3 regions of the Bacillus sp. MT94 genome follow, and region 3 is predicted to be linked to each of the others. Evidence: predicted binding sites of a transcription regulator. Region 3 holds the regulator's gene; each other region holds the start of a gene.
What was found. Region 3 encodes NrdR, which represses ribonucleotide reductase genes. Its sites were predicted from a motif close to AACACNATATATNGTGTT; they were not measured.

Region 1 (7,761 bases), on a different contig from region 3:
GTTCGTCTTTTATCGAGATTTTCATTCCTTTTAATAAGAATGCAGATTCACGTAATCTCTCACATAATGTTTCATAATTGTAATTTGTCGTGCTGAAAATCGTTGTATCTGGTTTGAAGTGCATTGTCGTACCAGACTCTTTTGTTTTCCCGATTTTCTCTAACGTCGTTGCAGGAACGCCACCATTTTCAAAGCGTTGTTCATAAATGTTACCATCACGTTTAATTGTTACTACTAACCATTCTGACAAAGCGTTTACAACTGATGCCCCAACACCGTGTAAACCACCACTCGTTTTATAGCCACCTTGACCAAACTTACCACCTGCATGAAGTACAGTTAAAATAACTTCAGGTGTAGGTTTCCCAAGTTTATGCATTCCCGTAGGCATTCCTCGCCCTTTATCTATAACGCTAATACTATTATCTTTATGTATTACGACTGAAATTTCGTCGCCAAATCCCGCTAACGCTTCGTCAACGGAGTTATCTACTATTTCATATACTAAATGATGCAATCCACGGCTATCCGTACTCCCGATATACATACCCGGGCGTTTTCGAACGGCTTCAAGTCCTTCTAACACTTGAATCGCATCTTCATTATATTGGAACTGATGCTTCGCCAAACTCCTTGCCCCTTTCCTAATCCAAAATCAGAACATATGTTTCTATTATAGAATAACGCCTCGACTATAGTTTTGGCAAGTTATCTTATCTCTTTTATATACCATCTTCAATAGAAAAATCCTTGTTTTCTCACAAGGATTCCTCTAGGCTACTATTTCAGAAAAATAATCGTTTGTCAACGAGAAATGGATATGTATTCCAAGATTACACATTCCAAACCTTTATTATGATCCAAATGATCAAGATCCAAAATGGGATTACAAATAACAATCCCCAAAAACAGCCTTTAAAAAATCTCATGATGAACACCTCGTTCATCGGCCCTACTTATCTATAATGAGAGCTGAATCAATCTTTCTACTTTTAAATCTATACTATTTTGTCATCGCATGTTCTACTTTAATACAACGATCCATTATTACAGTATAGTCTTTTTCTTTTAAAAGTTTATATGTATCTTCATCTTGTACTCCTAATTGTGCCCAAAAAACATCTGCATCAATCTCTACAAATTCTTTTGCAACATCCATTAAAAACTCTGAGCGACGAAATACATTTACTATGTCAACGTGTTCCTTAATATCCTTTAGTGAAGAAACTGCCTTTTCTCCAAGCACCTCATCTACTGTTGGATTAACTGGAATAATACGGTATCCAGCATCTTGCATTGCTTTTGAAACCATATACGATGTACGTTCTGGCTTATCTGATAATCCAACAACCGCAATTGTTTTGCTTCTCTTTAACACTTCACCAATTTCCGTACGAGTTGGGTTTTCAATTGTCATAATTAATCCCTCCTATTCCTTTAGTATAGCCGATAAAGAAAGTCTCTTTCAATATGAAAGAGACTTTCTTTTATTTCGATTATTGATTCTTTGTAGCTGAATTATCTGCTAAAGTAGCCGATTTCGTCATTTTTTGACCGTTACGGTAGAATGTAACTTCTACTTTCTCGCCTACTTTTTTCTTTTCATATAAATATTTACGGAATTGAAGTGAGTTTTCTACTTTTTGATCATCTAATGCTACTACAATATCATATTGCTCTAAACCAGCTTTTTCTGCCGGTGATATTGGGTAAATTTTACCTAATACAACACCGTTTGTTACTTCTTTCGGTACTTTCAATTGATTGACTGCATAAGCTTGCACATCTTCTAACGAAACGACACCTACTCCAAGAGCTGGACGTTTTACTACTCCGTCTTTTTCAAGTGATTCAATAACTGGCTTTGCGATATTAATTGGAATAGCAAATCCAATTCCTTCAACTTCTTGCTGTGCAATTTTACTTGAATTAATCCCAATTATTTCACCATTTTGGTTAAATAATGCACCACCGCTATTACCTGGGTTAATCGCTGCATCTGTTTGAATAACTTGTGCTTGCCAATCTGGTCGTTTATCGCCATCAATATCAACTGGAATTTCACGTTCTTTACTACTAATAATGCCTTCCGTTACACTTCCATCAAATCCTAGTGGGTTACCGATTGCAATTGCTTTTTCACCCGCACGGATTTTACTTGAGTCACCTAAAGTTGCAACTTTATTCACATTAGAGCCGTCAATTTCAACAACAGCTAAATCTAACCAAGGATCTTTCCCTACTAACTTTGCATCTACCTTTTTACCATCACTTAGTTTTACAGCAAGTTTATTTGCACCATCTACTACGTGGTTGTTTGTTACAATATATGCTTTATTTCCTGCTTTTTTATAAATAACACCTGATCCTGAACCAGCTTGTTGTTCTTGACCTGTCGGTTGCATTGCAAATGGATCAACACTTTGCTGCATATTAATAACACCTACAACAACGTCTTTCGCTCCTTCAATCATACCAGGTAAATCAGTTTCATTTTTCGCTTTATTTACAACAGGAACTACAGTACCTTCTACTTTTGAATCCGAACTAAATGATGATACTGGTGCTCCATTATTTTGAGCCCATGGCATATATGGTGCTGCAAAACTAATCGAAACCGCTCCGACTACAGCTCCCACTAAACCTGTGAAGAAATAGCCTTTTTTACTACCTGATTTTCTCACTTCTCTCGTTTCACTATGCTCTTCATTTAAATTTGGTCCGTCGTAATATCCCATGTTTTATTTCCCCTCTCTGGTGAATTCGTATTTTCAGTATAGTCACGTTTTGTGTCCTTCTTGTGAACTCATCGTGAAATCCAATTAAAAAAATACTCCTATCTAACATTGTAGACAAGAAAAGTATTTTTTGTACATTCTACCTTCAAAAGAGAGTATAAAATCGCCATTTTCCTAGGCTAAATTACACAAATCGTTCTAGATTATTCTTCAAATTTATAACCAACTCGAATAACAGTACCGATATGCTTCGCTTTATCTCCTAACTTATTTCGAAGTTTTTTAATATGGGTATCAACCGTTCGGTCATCACCGTAATAGTCATATCCCCATAACTGGTCTAATAAATGTTGACGTGATAACACAATTCCTTTGTTCTCCATTAAATACACAAGAAGTTCAAATTCTTTATGTGTCAATATAATTTCTTCTCCATCTACTAAAACAGTTCTAGATAGACGATTCACTTCTATTCCAGCTAAAGACATAGCATTTTCTTCCGCTACTCCTACCGCACCATCCGCACGTTTCAATAACGTCTTTGCACGAGCTACTAATACTTTCGGGCTAAATGGTTTCGTTACATACTCGTCTGCACCTAATTCGAAACCTAGCAATGTATCATCCTCATCCGAACGCGCTGTCAACATAATAATTGGTACTGCTGATTCTTTTCTAATTCGTCTACAAACAGACCATCCATCTATTTCCGGTAACATAATATCTAACATAATTAAATCAATTTCATGCTCTGCAAATAACTCTAACGCTTTTTTCCCATCTTCTGCTTCGATTACTTCAAAGCCTTCATTACGAAAATAATCACTAACAATTTCACGTAATCTTCTTTCATCTTCAACAAGCAATACTGTTTTATTCATATAATCTATCCCGCCTTTTTACTCTTTCAATCGAATAATACGTTGATTGGAGCTTCCGCGAAATGGAAGTGTTAAATCTTTTTTCTCAATTTCAAACCTTCCATCGACTAAAACATCCCCATAATGTAACAACTCTATCATATCATTATTTTGAGAACTCTGTATCTCTTCTAACGTATAACCTGTATACATCCATAGGTTTTTTTTCAAATCTTTCACGATTTTTGCTACCTTTTTCACTTCAGCAGCTTGAAAAAATGGATCTCCACCTGAAAATGTTACATCAGTTAATGGATTACTTGCAATCTCTTTCACAATTTCTTCTACTGTCATTTCCGTTCCGTTGCAAATATTCCACGATTTCGGATTGTGGCAACCGACACAACGATGCGGACAGCCCGCAAAAAACACGACTGTCCGCAATCCTTCTCCATCTACTACACTATCATGAATAATATTCATCACTTTCATTTATGTTTCACCCGATCTATCTCTTCACTACGTTTCGCACTATTCCACTTCGACATATCTCCTACAAGATAGCCTGTTATGCGGCGAATTCTTTCTATATTAGCCTCATCTTCATTCCCGCAACTTGGACATTCATTTCCAATAACCCCGTGATAACTACAGCACTTACAACGGTCAACAGGATGATTAATTGAACCGTATCCAACGCCATGTTCTGCCATGGCTTGTACAATTTGTTTTAATGCCTTTTTGTTATGCATCGCTGCTCCGTCCAGTTCAATATACGTAATGTGTCCTCCATTACAGAGAGCATGGAACGGGCCTTCTAAACGGATTTTATTTATCGCTTGAATGTTATAATAAACTGGAATATGGAATGAATTCGTATAGTAATTATGGTTCGTTATACCGCTAATTACGCCAAATTCTTCTCTATCTTTTTTCACAAACTTTCCTGATAATCCTTCTGCTGGAGTTGCAATTATCGAGAAATTCAGTTGATGTTCTTCTGTCGCTTTATCCATTCTATCTCTCATAAAGGAAATAATTTCATACCCAAGTTTCCATGATTCTTCATCTTCCCCATGATGCTTTCCTGTTAAAGCTACTAAACATTCCGCAAGACCGATAAAACCAACACTTAACGTCCCTTGTTTTAAAATCGAAGCTACGGAGTCTTCAGGCTGCAATGTTTCTCCACCACGCCATACACCTTGTGAATATAAAAACTGAAAATCTCTTGCTCGCTTCGTACATTGATACGCAAATCTTTCTAATAACTGCTTAATTCCTAAATCTAAATAGTAGTTTAGCGCTTCAAAAAATGCTTCTTTTGAACCACTAATTAACGCTAATTTCACTAAATTGATAGACGTAAATGATAAATTCCCTCTACCAATCGCTGTTTCTTCTCCATGTATATTAGACATAACACGGGTACGACATCCCATGTAACATACTTCACTTTCTGGTCTTCCATCATAATGCACTGCATTAAACGGAGCATCTAAAAATGAAAAGTTAGGGAATAATCGCTCTGCAGTTGTCTCTAATGCTAATTCAAATAAATCGTAATTCGGATCACTTTCTTCAAAATTCACACCTTTTTTCATCTTGAAAATTTGAATCGGAAAAATTGGTGTCTCTCCTTTACCAAGTCCAGCTTGTGTTGCTTTTAATAGTTGTTTAATTAACATTCTTCCTTCTTTTGATGTATCTGTTCCGTAATTAATAGAAATAAACGGGACTTGTCCTCCGCCCCTACTATGCATACTATTCGAATTATGAACGAAAGCCTCACACGCTTGATACGTATCATTTTCCGTTTCTTTCCATGCAAATTCTTCTATTTGTTCTTTCGTAAGCGGATATGATTGTAATCGTTTTTTATGTCTCTCAATTGTTTTTCGTACATAAGGTGCTAAATCAATATCAAAGAGTGCAAACGATTGACCGCCATGCTGCATATTTTGATTCGCTTGAAAAATAATAGACGAAAGAGCCAATGCACTTTTAATGTCTTGTGGTTGTCTCATATGTCCATGTCCAGTATGAAAACCGTTAGCAAGCATTTGCGCTAACGGAATTTGCGAACAAGTCGTCGTTCCTGTCGCATAAAAATCTAAATCATGTGGATATAATATATTTTCATTTATCGCTTTTTTCACTTGATCTGACAATAAATTCTCAACAGCATAATATTTTGCACTCTCAGATGCGAACGTTCCCATTACACCCATTGGAGAGCGGCCGTCTACATTTGCATTTTCTTGCATTAAATCTTGTTCATTGCCGTGGACTATCGTCTCGAACACTTTCATTAATTCTTCTCCACGTGTATTATTTTGTAACATTTATAACCCTCCACCAATATGTTGTTGTCTTTTGATTAAAATGTTACTACATATAGTCTTGCTGTTTCTGTGAGAAATGTAACATTACTGTGAAATTTTTTTCACGAAATAATGAATTTTTCATTTACAAAAAAGAAATGTGCTCTTTACAAATGTATGGTACAATATACGGGAAAAACTCTTTTTACCCTTTATCAACACATTTGAATAAAGGAGACTGAACTTATGGTTACTACATATCTTTTATTTATCGTTGCCTACTTGCTTGGCTCGATTCCATTTGCACTAGTTGTTGGAAAAATTGGCTACGGAATCGATATTCGTGAGCACGGGAGCGGTAATCTAGGCGGAACAAACACATTCCGTACATTAGGGAAAAAAGCAGGTTTTACCGTTACAATTGCTGACATTTTAAAAGGGACATTAGCAACAAGTCTACCAATGATTTTCGGATTAGATATTCACCCACTATGGTTCGGGTTAGCGGCTGTTCTTGGACATGTCTACCCGATCTTCGCGAAATTCCGTGGTGGTAAAGCAGTTGCAACTTCTGCTGGGGTGCTATTATGCTATTCACCAGTTGTTTTTGCAATATTGGCTGTTGTATTTTTCACCCTTTTATTTACAACAAGATACGTATCACTTTCTTCTATGGTAACAGCAGTTGTTGCTGTTATTGCATCCATTGTTAGCGGGGATAAAATCTTCATTATTGCGATGTGTTTATTAGCAGGTATGGTTATTTATAAACACCGTGCAAATATCGGACGAATTATAAATAAAACTGAACCAAAAGCAAACTTTTCAAAAAAGCAAAAATAAGATCGTAACCCACATAACGCAAAAAGAAAACGTGAAGCATATTAATAGCGTCTTTTTGCGTTATTTTTTATACTAAAGAAAAAGCAACATAACTTGGAGGAACTATACATGAATCTTTCCGTAACAAAAGAAGCAGCACAATGGTATAAAACTGAATTAAACTTACAATCAAATGAAACACTACGCTTTTTCGTACAATACGGTGGTTGCAGTACTGTGCAAAAAGGACTTTCTTTAGGTATTCGTAAAGATGATCCTGCACACCCTGCTGTTCAAATTCAAGAAGAAGGTATTAACTTCTTTATTGAAGGCGATGATGAATGGTTCTTCGATGGACATAATTTATCTGTTACACTTAATGAAGGTGAAGACTTCCCACAATTTAATTATGAAAAATAAAAAAGCGCGGCTTCTGCCACGCTTTTTTATTTTTTCTTAATTTCCTCATATTTCGCATACCACTCAGGATATAACTTTTTAAATGATACAGGGCGGAATCCTTCTTTTTTCGCACAAATATTCGTCGTACTTGCAGTAATACAAAGATCACCATCACCATTATATATTTCATATCCATATACAACGCGAAGCGGGCTCACAGTATCTACCCATGTTTTTACGATTGCCTTTTCTCCATAACGCATCGCTTTACGATATGAAATTTGTAAATCTAACACAGGAGAAATAATTCCTTCTTTCTCCATTTCAACATATGAAAAACCTAAATCTTGTATAAGTTTCGTGCGACCTAACTCAAGCCACACTAAGTAGTTTGAATGGTAAACAACACCCATTTGATCTGTTTCCGCATAACGGATTTCAACTTCATGTTCTGCTACAAACATATGTATTCGCCTTCTTTCACTTCTGCTACCTTGCATACATTTAATCATAATACAGTGACATCAAAAATAAAATAAAAACAGTGAATCTTTTACTGAAAGGAGCCAGCATATGATTCAAATTGTAACTGTTCGTAGTGGTGATAGCGTATAT
Region 2 (7,761 bases), on a different contig from region 3:
TCTTCGCAATACTTGGAAAGCTGGAGCTAATTTTCCTAGCAAGGTTGTCGCTAAAGTAATCGCTATATTTATTACTAGAAAAATAATAACGATTAGTATATTTTGCGCCTTTTTCTTTTTCGTAAGTAACTTAACTAGAGTAATTACTAATATGATTTGTAACACACTAAACAAAAACTCAAATAAATCGCTTATCGTATATATTAAATTATTAATTATGCCTACTTGCATAATCTCTTTTGCCTCTACATATACAGAAGTCGTAGGAAAAGCTAATATATAACTTACGTAGAAAAGAATTCCACATATCCCATACCATATAGCCATTGCGATAAATGAGAAAATAAGCATAGAAATTACATATTGTTTCCCAGATATTGCTGTAAGTCGTAACATCGGATTAGTTAGTAAGCGTGAATATGATTTCATTGTTTGTATAAACATATAAACAATATAAAAGAAAAATATAATCATAATGATTCCAAATATACCCTCTTGTCTACTGATAGCCGCATCACTTTTTCTTACAATCATTTGTGAAAATAACACAGCTTCAATTAGCACAAAGAATAAAAAAGTAACAATATATCTTTTCTTATTTACATTCCATAAATAGGAAAGTAATGACTTCACTTACTAAACACCTCCTTAAACAATTCATGAACTGCTTTTCCTCTCTGAAAACGAATTTCTTCTACATTTTCATATAGAACCATTTCTCCATCTTTTAAAAAGATCACTTCATCAAAAATATTTTCAATTTCATTTATTAAGTGAGTGGAAATTAATATCGTACAATCTTCTCTATAGAACTGTAGAATTAGATCCAATACATGTTCTCTAGAAAGAGGATCTATCCCGCCCAATGGCTCATCCAGTACGTATAGCTTCGCTTTTCGAGAAAATGTTAAAATGATTTGCAGCTTCTCTATCATACCTTTTGACAATGCTGTAATTTTTTCTTCTAACGGTATTTTAAATTCTGCAATCGTATCTACCGCTTTTTGAATATCGAAGTCTTTATAAAAATCCCGGTAGAAAAATAAAGCGTCTTTTACAGTCATCCAATCATCAAAGACTGGCTTATCGGACATAAATGAAACGATTTCTTTCGTCTGTAATCCTACCTTTTTACCGTCTATTGTGATACTGCCTTCAGAAGGGTGTTGCAAGCCTGCAATCATTTTCAATAACGTCGTTTTCCCGCTCCCGTTATCTCCAACAAGCCCAACGATTTTCCCTTCCGTAATCTCTATGTTTAATTCACGGATCACTGCTTTTAATCCGTATCTCTTCCATAAGTTTTCTATTTTTAATAGCTCTGTCATTGGCTCTCCTCCCTCTTATCATGTAATGAAGAACGAAGAATTGTAAGAATTTCTTCTTCTGAAAAACCTAAATTGTCCATTCCATCTATAAAAGAATGAAGTAATTCTTTCGCCATCTCTTTTCGCAGCTCCATAATTTTCTCCCCTTCATTCGTTACATACCGTCCCATTCCTCTACGTGTTACAACAACTCCATCCCGTTCTAGCTCTTGAAATGTACGCTGAATCGTATTTGGATTCACTTGTAATTCACTCGCTAATTCACGGACAGAGGGAATTTTATCACCAGGCAATAAATGTCCTGTTACGATCTCTTTTTTTATGTATTCCATTACCTGAATGTAAATTGGTGTATTTGGAGAAAACTCTATTTTCATTTCTTCCCTCCTTTTGTATCGGTGTACCAGTTAAATAATACACTGATACAAAAAGTTTGTAAATACCCATTTAATTACAAAAAGTTCTATCCGTTAACCGAATAGAACTTCCCAAACATAAATCGCTATATAGAAATAATAGTGTTATGTAAACAAAATTATAAAGAAAAGCTGTCTTATCAATGAATAAGACAGCTTTTCTTTATAATCCTATATTAAAAGTTAAACACGAAGTCATCGTCAGCTAACTTTTCAACGTTCGTTGCTTTTACGTAACCATTTCCTTTTACAGAGAAGAAATCATGGTTTTTCGTATCTGTACGTAAACCATTTAAAACGATTGGGTTAATTTCTTCTTCTTCAAACTTCGGCTCAAGTCCTAAGTTCATAAGCCCTTTATTCGCATTGTAACGAACGAAACGATTTACATCTTCTACAAGACCGATAGAAGTGTAAATTTCTTCTGTATAGGCCATTTCAATTTCATATAGTTCCATTAATAACTCTTGTGTTTCTTTTTGCACTTCTTGTTGCTCTTCTGCAGAAAGTTCTGCGAAGATTTGTTGTGCTAAAATACCGACGAATACGCCGTGAATTGACTCATCCTTTACCTTCACATAAGTTCGCTACTCCTATGCCGTTTATACAGCTTACAGTTTCCTGTAAGAAGAGACTATATCATCTACCTTCTCAGGTAGCCCTCCATTTCGATTTAAGGGATTCTCACCCACCGCTTGGCCCTACTCCTCTTGCGGAATTTCACCGCCATTGGGATAGTCGTTGAACGTTCCTTTATCTACGTATCGCACCCACCACTGTTTATACAGTTTTCGATGTCTGATATGGCTTCCTGTGCCGCTCGATAACCCATGTTTTCTTTCAATGGATGCATTAGATTCACCGGCTTGTAGCATCTGAACGATATCCAAAAACATTTCAAGAGTAACACGTCCCCTTGTTTTCAGTTGGTGTTCAGATTTAACCGGCAAATAATTTTGTACTTTTCCCCAAAGATATTTATAACGTTTCTTATGTCGAATTAAAGATACATAATTAGGATGAAGATTATACATATCAGCAATTTCTGGATTTGTCTTTCCGCACTTTAGTAGTTCTACAATCTCAAAAAATTGTGCATCTGTAATTTTTGATTGTGGATTTTTTTCACCTATAACACGTTGCCTTTTCTTCTCTAATTGTTCTTCAGTGAATTTAATTCCACCCAATCCTTCTCCGCCTAATGTCAAGTTATAGCCATTATTATAAGAATCATACAGCCAAATATACTGTTGCTCAATCTCACTCAATTCTTCCAATGAACATTCTATTTCCTCTAGAATTCCATATTCTAAAGTGGATTCATATTTACAATATACTGCTTGTAAATACCTATTATAATGTGTACCACTCTTTAACATCCACATATGTTCCCTAATTCGTTTTAAATTTGAAACGTTCACATCTTTACCAATATAATACTTCCCATTGATTTTTAAATAGTAAATTCCGTACATGTTATCGCTAGATAAAGGCTTCGCTGCTGATTGCCCTATCAGCTATTCTCCTTTCCATCTATTGATAGTTAGAGAATAACCTGAATGCATATATTCATCAATAATAATACAGATAAATTTACAATAGGGGGTCCCAGCAATTAAAAGGGTTTTTCAATTGGTATCTCTACCAAAAGCCGCCATAAGTTAACGGATAATAAGGTTAATAATTTCACCACTTGCCGTCAGTTTACCTTGACCAGCTAAGTAAAGTGGATAGAAGAATCCACTATAGAATAAGTAACTTTCTAAGAACACACTTGCTACCATTGCCATGTATAACTCTTTTTTCGTTACTTCAGGCTTTAATAAACGACGATAGTAACTAGTAATAATACCAGCTTTTTTCTCAAGTAACGGATGATTGTCTACCCAGTCAAAAATATCATCAATTTCTTCTTCTGTAGCTAATGTTGTGAAAATGTGACTATAACTTTTCGCATGTACTTCTTCCATAGCTCCCATGAAAGCTAATACACTTTTCGCTTGTAAATTTTCAAGATGAACAAGTACAAGTGGCATTCCTTCGCCACCTTGTTTCGTATCTAAAAGTGTTAAACCACCTAATACACGCTTATAAGCAATTTGCTCTTCTTTCGATAATTGCACCCAAGTATTTTTGTCAGACGAAACCGCGATTTCTTCTTCTGTCCAAAACTGAGCGATGTTTTGCTTCCAAAACATTAAACTGAAATCATCTTCCTTTTTATTCCAGTTAACAGCGCGCATTGAATCACCCCTATATCTATTATTGTTCTACTGAACGGTTAAATTTCCATCTAACAATGAAAAGCTAACCGTTTAGTAGAACAAACCAAGTATGAGCAGGGTTCATAACCCTGCTCATACTATTGGGTTATTCATTTAGTATGGCAATATGCCATTAAACGGTACACGCCACACACTCTTCCACGCTTAATTTACGTGTTCTCGTATAATACAGACTCTTTAAGCCTTTTTTATGTGCATAGATGTAGTAACGTGCTAATTCACGTGTTGAAATATCACTATTAACGTAAAGAATTGTACTAATTCCTTGGTCAATATGTTCTTGAATTTCTGCGATTAAATCAATTAATTTAAACTGATTCATATCGTAAGAAGATTTATAGTACCAGAACGTATCTTTTGATAAATACGGCATTGGATAATATGTTGTCGCGTTCGCATATGTTCTTGATTCGATTTGACTTACGATCGGCATTACGCTTGAAGTTGCATTTTGAACGTAACTGATTGATTGTGTTGGAGCAATGGCAAGACGATATGAGTTGTATAAACCATTCTTTTGCACTTGCTCTTTTAAACTTGTCCAATCTTCTTTTGTTGGAATATGAATTCCTTCAAATAGTTGCTGAACTTTTTCAGTTACTGGGCTGTAATCTGTCGTTTCATACTTTTCAAAGTATGTGCCATTCGCATAATCAGATTTATCGAAGTCTTTAAATGTCTCGCCTTTTTCTGTAGCGATTTCCATACTTTTCTCAATAGAGTAGTAATTTAACATCATAAAGAATGTACGAGCGAATTCTTTCGCTTCTGCACTTTCATAAGCGATTTTATTTTTTGCTAAATACCCGTGTAAATTCATTGCTCCAAGTCCAACTGAATGAAGCTCGTCATTTGCTTTTTTCACGGTTGGTGCATTCGGAATGATCGTCATATCAGAAACAGCTGTTAAAGCTTCCATTCCTGCATGAACCGCTTCACGAATTTCTTTATTTTCCATTACGTTTACGATATTTAACGATCCTAAGTTACAGTTAATATCACGACGGATAATGTCATCTGTACCGTAATCATTTATTTCTGAAGTTTCTTGAAGCTGGAAGATTTCTGTACATAAGTTCGACATCTTCACAGTTCCAATATCCTTCAATGGATGTTGATTATTTGCATTTGATTTAAACATTAAGTATGGGTAACCAGACTCAAGCTGAATCATAGCGATTTTAATAAGCATATCACGTGCACTAATATCTAGTGGCTTCTTCTTCACTTTCGGATTGCTCATTAATTCATCGTACATTTCATCAATATCAATATCATCTAAATGCTTGCCATATTCTTTATAAACCGTATAAGGTGCGAAAACATGGAAAGGCTCATTTTTCTCAGCAAGCTCAAAGAACTTACTTGGAACGATAATTCCGATTGATAGAGACTGAATACGGCTCTTCTCATCGGCATTTATTTTTTTTGTATCAAGGAATTCAATAATATCCCAATGGAAAATGTTTAAATATACTGCACCGGCACCTTTTCGTTGGCCAAGTTGATTCGCATATGAAAACGAATCTTCAAGCAATTTCATAACAGGTACTACACCACTTGCAGCATTGTCGATACCTTTAATTTGCTCACCACGTGCGCGTAGCTTAGATAAGTTTAAAGCTACTCCCCCGCCGATTTTCGATAATTGCATCGCAGTATTAATGTTAAAGCCGATCGAATTTAAGCTATCGTCCATCTCTAACAAGAAACAAGACACCATTTCTCCTCTTCTGCTTCTTCCCGCATTTAAAAAGGTTGGTGTCGCTGGTTGGTAGTTTTGTTTTACAATCATGCTTGCGAAATGTCTTGCCTTCGAAACATCACCGCGTCCTAAGTATAATGAAACAATTGCTACACGATCTTCATAGCTTTCTAAGTATTGTTTTTGATCATTCGTTTTTAACGCATAATCTTTGTAGAACTTAGATGCTGCCATATAAGATTGGAACTCGAAGTTTTCACCATAAGCGATGTTATATACTTCCTCTACTTCCTCCAAGCTATACTCGTCCAGAACGTTGTAATAGTAATCATGTTCTTTCATATACTCCATTCGCTCTGCCACGCTATTAAAAGGAACGGTATTCTCTCTAGCTTCTTCCATAAAGACTTCTAATGCCTCTTTATCTTTATGAAGCTGATAAAAACCGTCCTGCATTTGCGTGATTTCATTATTCAGTTCAATGTGTCGCAATCTCCCGCACCCTTTCCTTAAAATATTCTACATCGTTATTTGTTCCAGATAACTCAAATTTTGATACAATAGGCACTTCATATTTAGTAGAAATCTTGTCAGCACTTGCACCGAACATGTCTCCCCAGTTACGATTGCCGCTTGCAGATACGCCTTTTAATTTTTCATTATTGCGCTCTAAAAAGTCTAAAACACGTTCTGGTACATTGCCAAAACCTGTTGTATACGTAATAAGAATAAAGTCTTCATCTATTACTAGATCTTCATCAATTTGAACGGCCGGCATATTTAATTTGTGAATGAAACGCTTCACGTTTCCTGTCATAGAATCATATGCAACTAACATTTCCGACCCTCCCTCTCAAATCTATATTCTCTATATGTTGTTCTTGATTTCTCTATATATTGTATTACGTTTCAAAATAAGACACAAGATATATGTATAAATTCTTTCTTTTTTTAACTTTTACTTTTCGACATGATAGCCGTTTTTTTTCAATACAATGACTATGAAACAACATTCTAAAACTCATGTCAATAAAGTGCTTTTCAAAAAAGTTGTCAACGAATTTAACCTTATTTTTAAAAAAGTTAACAATATATTTTGTCATAAAACGGTAGATGCTGAAGAAATATATTTCTCTAGCATCACGCAAAAAAGAACAGATATGAAACGATAATCTGCTCTAAAAAACGATTACATTTATCAAATTTACCTTATTAAATATATTATACATATACTTTCGTCTCTCGTTACATACTAAAAGATAACTATTATAGAAAAAGATTATTATTATGGAACTTCAATTTATTTATGAAAAGTTTATTCAGAGTGCTCAATACGCAAAATATCTTTTACAAATATGTGATGTGGATTTTCATCTTTATCAAGCATTGTACATACAGGAGCCTCTTCATCAAAGTATACAATCATTCCTTCTACATACTGATATGTATGTTGAACTTGTACAGTTACTTTAATTTCTATCGCTTCTTCATATGCTCTTTTTATTTTCTGAAGCATTTTTGCTGAACATTTTCGTTTCTCTGGATACATAACCATTCCCATAAATCTATTGCCGGCTCTATCTTTCCACATATAATCCCAATGTGGTAAAATGCCTTGTTTAAAATCGCCCATAATTCCCCTCTCCTTTATCTTTTATTTATCCCGCATTAAACGTCCAGTTGGTGAAGGATGCCCTGCTGATCAAAATTCCCCTTTATGAACGTGGCGTTTCTGAATATGTATAAATCACTTGCCCGCCTCGCTGTGCGTTACCAATGAAATGCTTAAAGTCTTCTCTATTTACAACAACTTCTCTGAACGTATAAAATACATCTTTCGTAACAACATACTCCGTTATTTCACCATTTTTCAGCTGATCTAAAATTGTATTTGCTAATTCTTTATCCATGTATTTCACCTCTCTGCAATATTTTATTCTATCGTATATTCTATAGGTCAACAACTGTAAAATTATCCCGCTATTTGCGGGTAGTCCGATTGGTGTTGACTACTAATCAGTCGTGGA
Region 3 (7,761 bases):
GCTAATAGTAAGCCACCTCCAAGGTTTTCTCAGAACATATTTTGTAGTCATAGAACCCGACAAAAAAAGTGCGGGCATACGACACCCACACTTGTAAAATCTTAAGTAAGAAATACATTTACCTGCTAACTGCGAATGCGTCCATCAGGTGAGAAGCGGGTGCTTCTACTTGTTCCACAAAACAATATTCTATTATCCTTGATGAGTTTATCATAGGACATGACGTCTGTCAAGAAGACGCGATGTGTTTTACTAACAACAAGAAATATTGTAACAAACAACTAACATACTTGCAATACTTTTTTATGATAAGTGTTACATGGTTATTTTTTCTAGTTTTTCTCTTTTATATTACAAAGAAAAGCCGCGGTATACCGCGGCTTTTTCTTATCGTTTTCCTTCTACTTTAATCATATCAACAAAAGCATCTAATGCGATTGTTTCTGATTTTTGTTCACCATATTTACGTACGTTTACGCCGTTTTCAGTTACTTCATTATCACCTACTACAAGCATGTACGGAATTTTTTGCATTTGTGCTTCACGGATTTTGTAACCGATCTTCTCTTCACGAGTGTCTAATTCAACACGGATACCAGCACGACGCAATTCGTCTTGTACTTTCTTCGCATAGTCTAAATGTACTTGCGGAGAAACTGGAATTACTTGTACTTGAACTGGAGCTAACCAAGTTGGGAATGCACCTTTGTATTCTTCAATTAAGAAGGCTACGAAGCGTTCCATAGTTGATACAACACCACGGTGAATTACAACTGGACGATGTTGCTTACCGTCTTCGCCAACATAAGTTAATTCAAAGCGTTCTGGAAGTAAGAAGTCTAATTGTACAGTTGAAAGTGTTTCGTCTTTTCCAAGAGCAGTACGAACTTGAACATCAAGTTTTGGACCGTAGAATGCTGCTTCACCTTCAGCTTCATAGTAATCAAGACCCATTTCATCCATAGCTTCTTTTAACATACCTTGTGCTTTTTCCCACATCTCATCATCCGCATAATACTTTTTAGTATCTGCTGGATCACGATAAGATAGACGGAATGAGTAGTTCTCTAAACCGAAATCTTTGTACACTTCTAGAGTTAAGTTTACAACACGTTTTAACTCTTCTTTAATTTGATCTGGACGAACGAAAATGTGCGCATCGTTTAAAGTCATTCCGCGTACACGTTGTAACCCAGATAACGCACCTGACATTTCATAACGGTGCATTGTTCCAAGTTCCGCAATACGGATTGGTAATTCACGGTAGCTGTGAATATCATTTTTATAAACCATCATATGGTGAGGACAGTTCATTGGACGAAGAACTAATTCTTCATTATCCATTTCCATTGATGGGAACATGCCATCACGGTAGTGATTCCAGTGACCAGAAGTTTCATATAACTCTCTACTTCCTAATACTGGAGTGTATACGTGATCATAGCCTAAGCTTGCTTCTTTATCAACGATGTAACGCTCGATAATACGACGAATTGTTGCACCCTTTGGTAACCAAAGTGGTAAACCTTGTCCTACTTTTTGGCTATTAGTAAATAGTTTTAATTCTTTACCTAATTTACGGTGATCGCGCTCTTTCGCTTCTTCAAGCATACGTAAATACTCATCTAATTCTGCTTTCTTAACGAATGCAGTACCGTAAATACGTTGTAACATTTTATTATTGCTATCGCCGCGCCAGTAAGCACCTGCAACGCTTAATAATTTAAACACTTTAATTTTCCCTGTAGATGGAAGGTGAACACCACGGCAAAGGTCGAAGAATTCGCCTTGCTCATAGATTGAAATAACTGCATCCTCTGGAAGATCGTTAATTAAATCTAATTTTAACTCATCACCAATTTCTTCAAAGCGACGAAGTGCTTCTGCACGTGGTACTTCATGACGAACGATTTCTAAGTTTTCGTTCACGATTTTTTGCATTTCTTTTTCGATTTTCTTGAAGTCTTCAACTGTAATTGCTTCTTCCATATCGATATCGTAATAGAAGCCATTTTCAATTACTGGACCAATGCCAAGCTCAAGCTTAACATCTTTATATAAACGTTTTAACGCTTGTGCTAAAAGGTGGGCTGTTGAATGGCGTAAAATATATAAGCCATCTTCAGAATCTAATGTAATAATAGAAACTGCACCATCTTCTTCGATTGGTGTAACAAGATCGATCATCTCATCGTTTAATTTTCCAGCTACAGCTTTTTTCTTTAAGCCTGGGCTAATAGAAGCTGCGATTTCTTCAGTTGTTACGCCTTTTGGAAACTCCTTCACAGCTCCATCAGGGAAAGTAATTTTAACTACATCTGCCATCACTGGTCACTCCTCTTTTTCTCAAAATAAAAAACACTCATCCCGTAAAAAGGGACGAGTGTTGAATTCGTGGTTCCACCCTTGTTCCAATTAACATAATTGTTAATTGCTCAAGTTCAACATAACGGTGTTGTCCGTTAGCAATTACTAGAAAAACCGTTCACTGCTAAAGTTTAGAGGTGGTAAGTAATAATCCCGTACTAGGAAGCTCACACCCTAAGGCTTCCCTCTCTGAAAATCGTAGAAAACTACTCATGTCCTCATCATAACATTTCGATATATTTCATTTATGTAGGTAATTATATGCTCAAAAACTTAGAAAATCAAGGGCGTTACCTTTATTTTTTAAATTTTTCACATTGCGCTCAAAATCATGTAATCCATGTAATTGGACCCGTTCTTGAAACACATTTCGCAAAGTAATAATCATATTATGGTCTTGTTCTTTCGTATATAAATAAATCTTTTTGGGCGAAATAGAAAGAAGCGGCGCAATTACTTTCGTATCAATATATACATCATTTTGCTTTAACAATTCCTCATCTATATATTGGACCAACTTCTCCTGTTTTAAACGTCTACCTTTATCATCATAAAAGATAAAGCTTTCATCAAAAATAAGATGCACGCAGGACAAGCGTGATTTACGGCTACTTACTTGTTGCCGAAGCGTCTCAATGAACATTTGGTATTCTTGCTCCATCTTATATTCATCAATTGCCACTTCCGCAAGTTTAGCCACCATTTCCCTATATGTACGAAGACGAAAACGGATATATGATGAAAACGAGAATGAGAGCGGATCACAAAGCCAATTATTTAAAGAAGACTTAATATATGACTCAAATGCGTTACGCGTTAAATCCTGAGCTACCCCTTTTCTTCTTCCCTTTAAAATCTCATGTGCCATGTGCAATATTTGATGACACTCTTCTTGTTCTTCATAAAAAAACTTTTCTTTTAAGATCGTATAAATCCACTCATTTTGTTTCACATTCACAATAAAATACACCATTACCGGCAATAAGATCTTTTCAATATAATTTGATTCACGTACTGGTATGTGAATCACCACTTTTTGTTCCTGTAAATACACACTCGTTTCCTTATATAATACTTCCGCTCTTTTCAGCAATTGTCTATATACGTGCATAGCATCATTTTTTTCTTCGAAGCAAATTTCAATCACTTTTGTCCCCCCTTTTATCCCTGCTCTAAAGGACTGTATCTATACGTTACAAATCCTATAAGAGTCCGTCCCGCGTGAAGTTCACTCTTAGTAGAATTACATTTCCTATCGTTAGAAAATCCACTCAATATGGCTTGCTAATTTTATATATATTAAGGGAGGGAGAAAAAAATGATACAAGCTACTATGAATTTTTTTATTGTATACTTTACTTATTACTAAAGGGAGGTATCTGAATGTTTGAATATAAATTCGTAAAAGTCGAATTTCATTGGGGGCTCACTCGCTCAAAACTAGCTGAAGACTACCAAGAAATTATTCAAGAACATGCTAGAGATGACTGGAGGTTCGTACAGATTGTTGCCCCTACGATTGGCAGTTCTGGACAACCTGAATATTTCGATCTCATATTTGAAAAGAAAATATCACTATAATACAAAAGAGCAAGCTTCTCAGCTTGCTCTTTTACTTATGACGACGGTTTTTCCCACCAATTGGAATTGGTTTCGCTAAATATTTAATTCGTTCCATAATACGTGCTGCCTTCATTTCTTCAGCCTCACCACGTTGTGTATACGTTAAATGATGTTCCAATTGTTTAAAATCAAAATTAGACGTAAAGAACGTCGGTAAGTTTTCTAACATACGGAATTGCAAGATTGCACCAAGCACATCATCACGCACAAAGCTCGACATCGCTTCTGCCCCGATATCATCTAACATTAAAACTTGCACGCGTTTAACCGCATCAATCTTTTCGCCAATCGAATTATCTTGAATCGAACTTTTAATTTCACGTAAAAATTCCGGGAAGTATACGAGCATCGAACTTATTTTCTTTCGAGCAAGCTCGTTCGCAATTGCTCCTAAAAGGTACGTTTTTCCTACACCAAATTTACCGTACAAATATAAACCTTGTGCTTTTTTACCTGGTTCATATGTACTTAAAAATTCATTCGCTGCGCCAATTGCATCGATACGTGCATTTAAGTCAGAAGGGTCTAAGTTTTCCATAGTTGCCTGTAAAATATCCGTTGGCATATATACACTTTGAACGAGTTTTTCATATTTCTTTCTCTCGTCATATGCTACTTTTCTAACGCAACGATCGTATTGAATATCAATCATCTTCCCTTGAATAACAAGCTTTGGCTCGTATCCTTGCAGCATATTTTTACATGCACCTAAATCCGGACAATCCACGCAACCTACACTTTGTCCAATATATTCATATAACTTCACAAGACTGCGCTCAATCATAGAAGTCGTTACTTCACCTTTATGTTCGTCTATAAATTCTTTCACACGCGGGTGCGCCATTACTTCTGCCTTTAATACTTCATATCTATTTTTAAAGTTTTCATTTTCCATTAATTTTGTAAATGAATTTTGAATATGCTCCATTTTCTCACCTCAAAGAGCGTTCATTCTCTTCTATTAATCACGCTTATATTTTTTTAACACTTCTTCTAATCGTTTTCGTTCATCTTCTAGCGTACTTGCATCTTTTTCTACACTTACATCTTTCTTCGCCGTTTCTTTCTCTTGTTCTTTCAGCTCTTCTTCCTTAAGCCAATCTGGCACCATTTCTTTTCGTACCGTTTTCTTCGCCGTACGGCCTTTTTTCTTCGTCTCAGCCCACTCTTGATATTGACGGTTCTCTTCTTTCGCTAACGCCATCGCGTCCGCTACTGTACCGACCTTTTTACGTGCCCAATGCCCAGCAATCTTCTCGACATACGTTTTCGCAAGTTTCATATCTGAGCGTAGCATAACGTAATAAATAAGTACATTCACAACTCCTGGTGTCAATTTTTGATTAATCATGACATCTTCAACGATTTGCAAGTCCGCTTTCGTTGCCTCTGCACCACCAGAAATCTCTTTCAATAGTTGTTTTGGCGAGATTTCCTCTAGCTGCTTTATTAACATCTCCTCTTGTGATGAAGGCTCTTTCTCTTTCATCGTACGTGCAGCATGAGGCTGTACTCTTTCACTTAGTACCGGTAATGCTTGACCATTTTCAAATTGATACCAATCGCGCGCTCCTTTTCTAAGCCTTTCCATATCAATTGTTTGCATCTCCGTCACCGCACCAAGAACGATATTTTGCATCGATAACACATCTACACCATACACGTAAGCAAGTGTTATAACGCAGTCTCTTACTTGATCTGTAATCGCCTTTTTAGGAACAAGAGCGGACAATCCATCTACAAATAAAGAGAAATCAAAGAAATCATTCCAAACTTTCGGAGCGTCTCCCTTCTCGTTACTTGGCATAGTTGTCGTTTTTGGAATACGAAGGTCTTCTTGCGCATGCTCAAGCTGTCCTGGATTAAACGAACCAAACACATCATTGAAAGAGCGCGTAACATTTTCATAAGAAGCAAAATCAAATTCTTCTTCTAAGAAATATTGCTTTACTTGATTATATTTTGTCCGACTCAATCGATTGTATAAAAAGATACTTAAAACAATATCATCAAAAAACTGCTTCGGAGATAAAGGTGGTTGCAACTCATATATGAACATTCGAATATCTTTTTCTTTCTTAATATATACCTTCAAAAGCCCAATTGCCTCTAACTTTACTCGTTCCTCATATATTTCAGGAAGTTGCATTTGCATAGTCACCATAAGGGAATGATGTGTATTCTCTTTTCCAAATACACGATCTTGCTCTAGCTCCCCCCATAGTGTCATGTATAAGCTAAAAGCTCTACTACCTATTAACGGCTGATACAACATCGTCAATACTTTTCGGTCGTAATTATGCAGTAGCCCTTTCGCACTTACTTTATAACGATCAATCGGCAATAGCTCCATCCATGACTGTTTTTCCATTCTTGCTTTTCCTTTCTCTCATCCAATCTATCCTCTACTTCATTCCTTCTATCTTCATTATATAAATTCTTAGTGAAAAAGAGCTATTAGCTTTCGCTTCTAGCTCTCTTATCCTATTACTTACGGTATGTAAAGAGAATAAAATACAACTTCTACTCTCTTTCTTTTTGCAGTATATCTTTTAATTCTTCAATAAATACATTTAAATCTTTAAATTGACGATATACAGAAGCAAAACGTACATAAGCAACATCATCAATATCGCGAAGTTCTTCCATAACAATTTCACCAATCATATCACTTTTCACTTCTGATATACCTAAATTACGCAGTTCACGTTCCACGCTTTGTGTTACTTCTTCTAATTGTCTTAAAGATACTGGTCTTTTTTCACACGCTTTAATTAAACCGCGTAAAATCTTTTCTTTATTAAACTCTTCTCGTGTGCCTTCTTTTTTAACAACGATAAGAGGTGACTCTTCTACCCTTTCAAAGGTCGTAAAGCGACTTAAACAACTTTCACACTCTCTTCTTCTTCGAATAGAGCGCCCCTCGTCTACCGGACGCGAATCTAACACTCTTGTACCATTATGAGAACAGGATGGACAACGCAATTCATTCACTCCTTTACACTATACTCTTTATTTTTCTCTACTCAATTCACCTAAAATATATATACAATATTATATAACTCATTCTAACTCTCTTACCACTTTAAGTTTCAGCGCATCACTTTATCATCTCATACTTAAAAATAAGATGGTATATAGGGCACTACCTCATTTGCAAGAGTCCAATGTATTCAACTAACGAGTACGTTATATTTTTCCTTTTTTATAAACTAAAAAAGAGGTGCATTATACACCTCTTTACATTTTAAATCAATTATGTTCTTTTTTAAAGAGCTTTTGTTTCTCTCTGCTTAATTTCGAAGCTACCAGTGCCTCGAGGAAGCTCGATGCTCTCACGCGTTTTCGCGTTTAAACCTTCTGCAATATATTCTGCAGCAACATTTGGATCAATACGATCCCCACAAGTATAAACATCAATACTTGCGTAACCGTGCTCCGGAAAGCTATGAATTGTTAAATGTGATTCTGAGATAATTACTACTCCACTTACACCTTGTGGTGCAAATTTATGGAAAGCAACCTCACGCACTTCAGCACCAGCTCTTAGTGCTGCATCCACAAATAATTGTTCAATATACGGCATGTCATTAAGCTTGTCGAAATCGCAATCCCAAAGTTCAGCGATCACGTGACGACCCATCGTATCCATAGTATCCATTCTACAGTTCCCCCTTGTAAATTTATTCTAACTGTTCGAATTGAAAACTAATTTGCAATTTGGCTTGCTCCACTACCACGGGGGAAAGTTAGTCCAGAGAGGTCCTAACC

Region 1: AC1Q51_RS25580 (anaerobic ribonucleoside triphosphate reductase) is a predicted target of NrdR. The motif match lies at 5,986-6,003, and genes of this name have one in related genera.
Region 2: nrdI (class Ib ribonucleoside-diphosphate reductase assembly flavoprotein NrdI) is a predicted target of NrdR. The motif match lies at 6,621-6,638, and genes of this name have one in related genera.

What each region holds. Positions count from the first base shown of each region.
Region 1 covers NZ_JBXAEZ010000010.1:16,142-23,902, forward strand. The annotation lists gene parE (DNA topoisomerase IV subunit B) at 1-628, opposite strand, end outside; gene AC1Q51_RS25560 (CoA-binding protein) at 1,004-1,417, opposite strand; gene AC1Q51_RS25565 (S1C family serine protease) at 1,497-2,738, opposite strand; gene AC1Q51_RS25570 (response regulator transcription factor) at 2,942-3,619, opposite strand; gene nrdG (anaerobic ribonucleoside-triphosphate reductase activating protein) at 3,638-4,090, opposite strand; gene AC1Q51_RS25580 (anaerobic ribonucleoside triphosphate reductase) at 4,087-5,943, opposite strand; gene plsY (glycerol-3-phosphate 1-O-acyltransferase PlsY) at 6,169-6,765, shown strand; gene AC1Q51_RS25590 (HesB/YadR/YfhF family protein) at 6,874-7,164, shown strand; gene AC1Q51_RS25595 (acyl-CoA thioesterase) at 7,191-7,610, opposite strand; gene AC1Q51_RS25600 (glycoside hydrolase family 18 protein) at 7,720-7,761, shown strand, end outside.
Region 2 covers NZ_JBXAEZ010000003.1:87,728-95,488, forward strand. The annotation lists gene AC1Q51_RS12165 (ABC transporter permease) at 1-633, opposite strand, end outside; gene AC1Q51_RS12170 (ABC transporter ATP-binding protein) at 630-1,328, opposite strand; gene AC1Q51_RS12175 (GntR family transcriptional regulator) at 1,325-1,705, opposite strand; partial or broken gene AC1Q51_RS12180 (ribonucleotide-diphosphate reductase subunit beta) at 1,921-2,316, opposite strand; gene AC1Q51_RS12185 (GIY-YIG nuclease family protein) at 2,446-3,219, opposite strand; partial or broken gene AC1Q51_RS12190 (ribonucleotide-diphosphate reductase subunit beta) at 3,409-3,987, opposite strand; gene nrdE (class 1b ribonucleoside-diphosphate reductase subunit alpha) at 4,142-6,226, opposite strand; gene nrdI (class Ib ribonucleoside-diphosphate reductase assembly flavoprotein NrdI) at 6,213-6,572, opposite strand; gene AC1Q51_RS12205 (hypothetical protein) at 7,050-7,367, opposite strand; gene ykzS (protein YkzS) at 7,450-7,644, opposite strand.
Region 3 covers NZ_JBXAEZ010000002.1:843,138-850,898, forward strand. The annotation lists ribosomal protein L20 leader region at 57-177, opposite strand; gene thrS (threonine--tRNA ligase) at 388-2,325, opposite strand; T-box leader at 2,373-2,601, opposite strand; gene ytxC (putative sporulation protein YtxC) at 2,633-3,514, opposite strand; gene AC1Q51_RS10115 (DUF4177 domain-containing protein) at 3,751-3,948, shown strand; gene dnaI (primosomal protein DnaI) at 3,980-4,918, opposite strand; gene AC1Q51_RS10125 (replication initiation and membrane attachment family protein) at 4,952-6,361, opposite strand; gene nrdR (transcriptional regulator NrdR) at 6,514-6,975, opposite strand; gene speD (adenosylmethionine decarboxylase) at 7,259-7,642, opposite strand.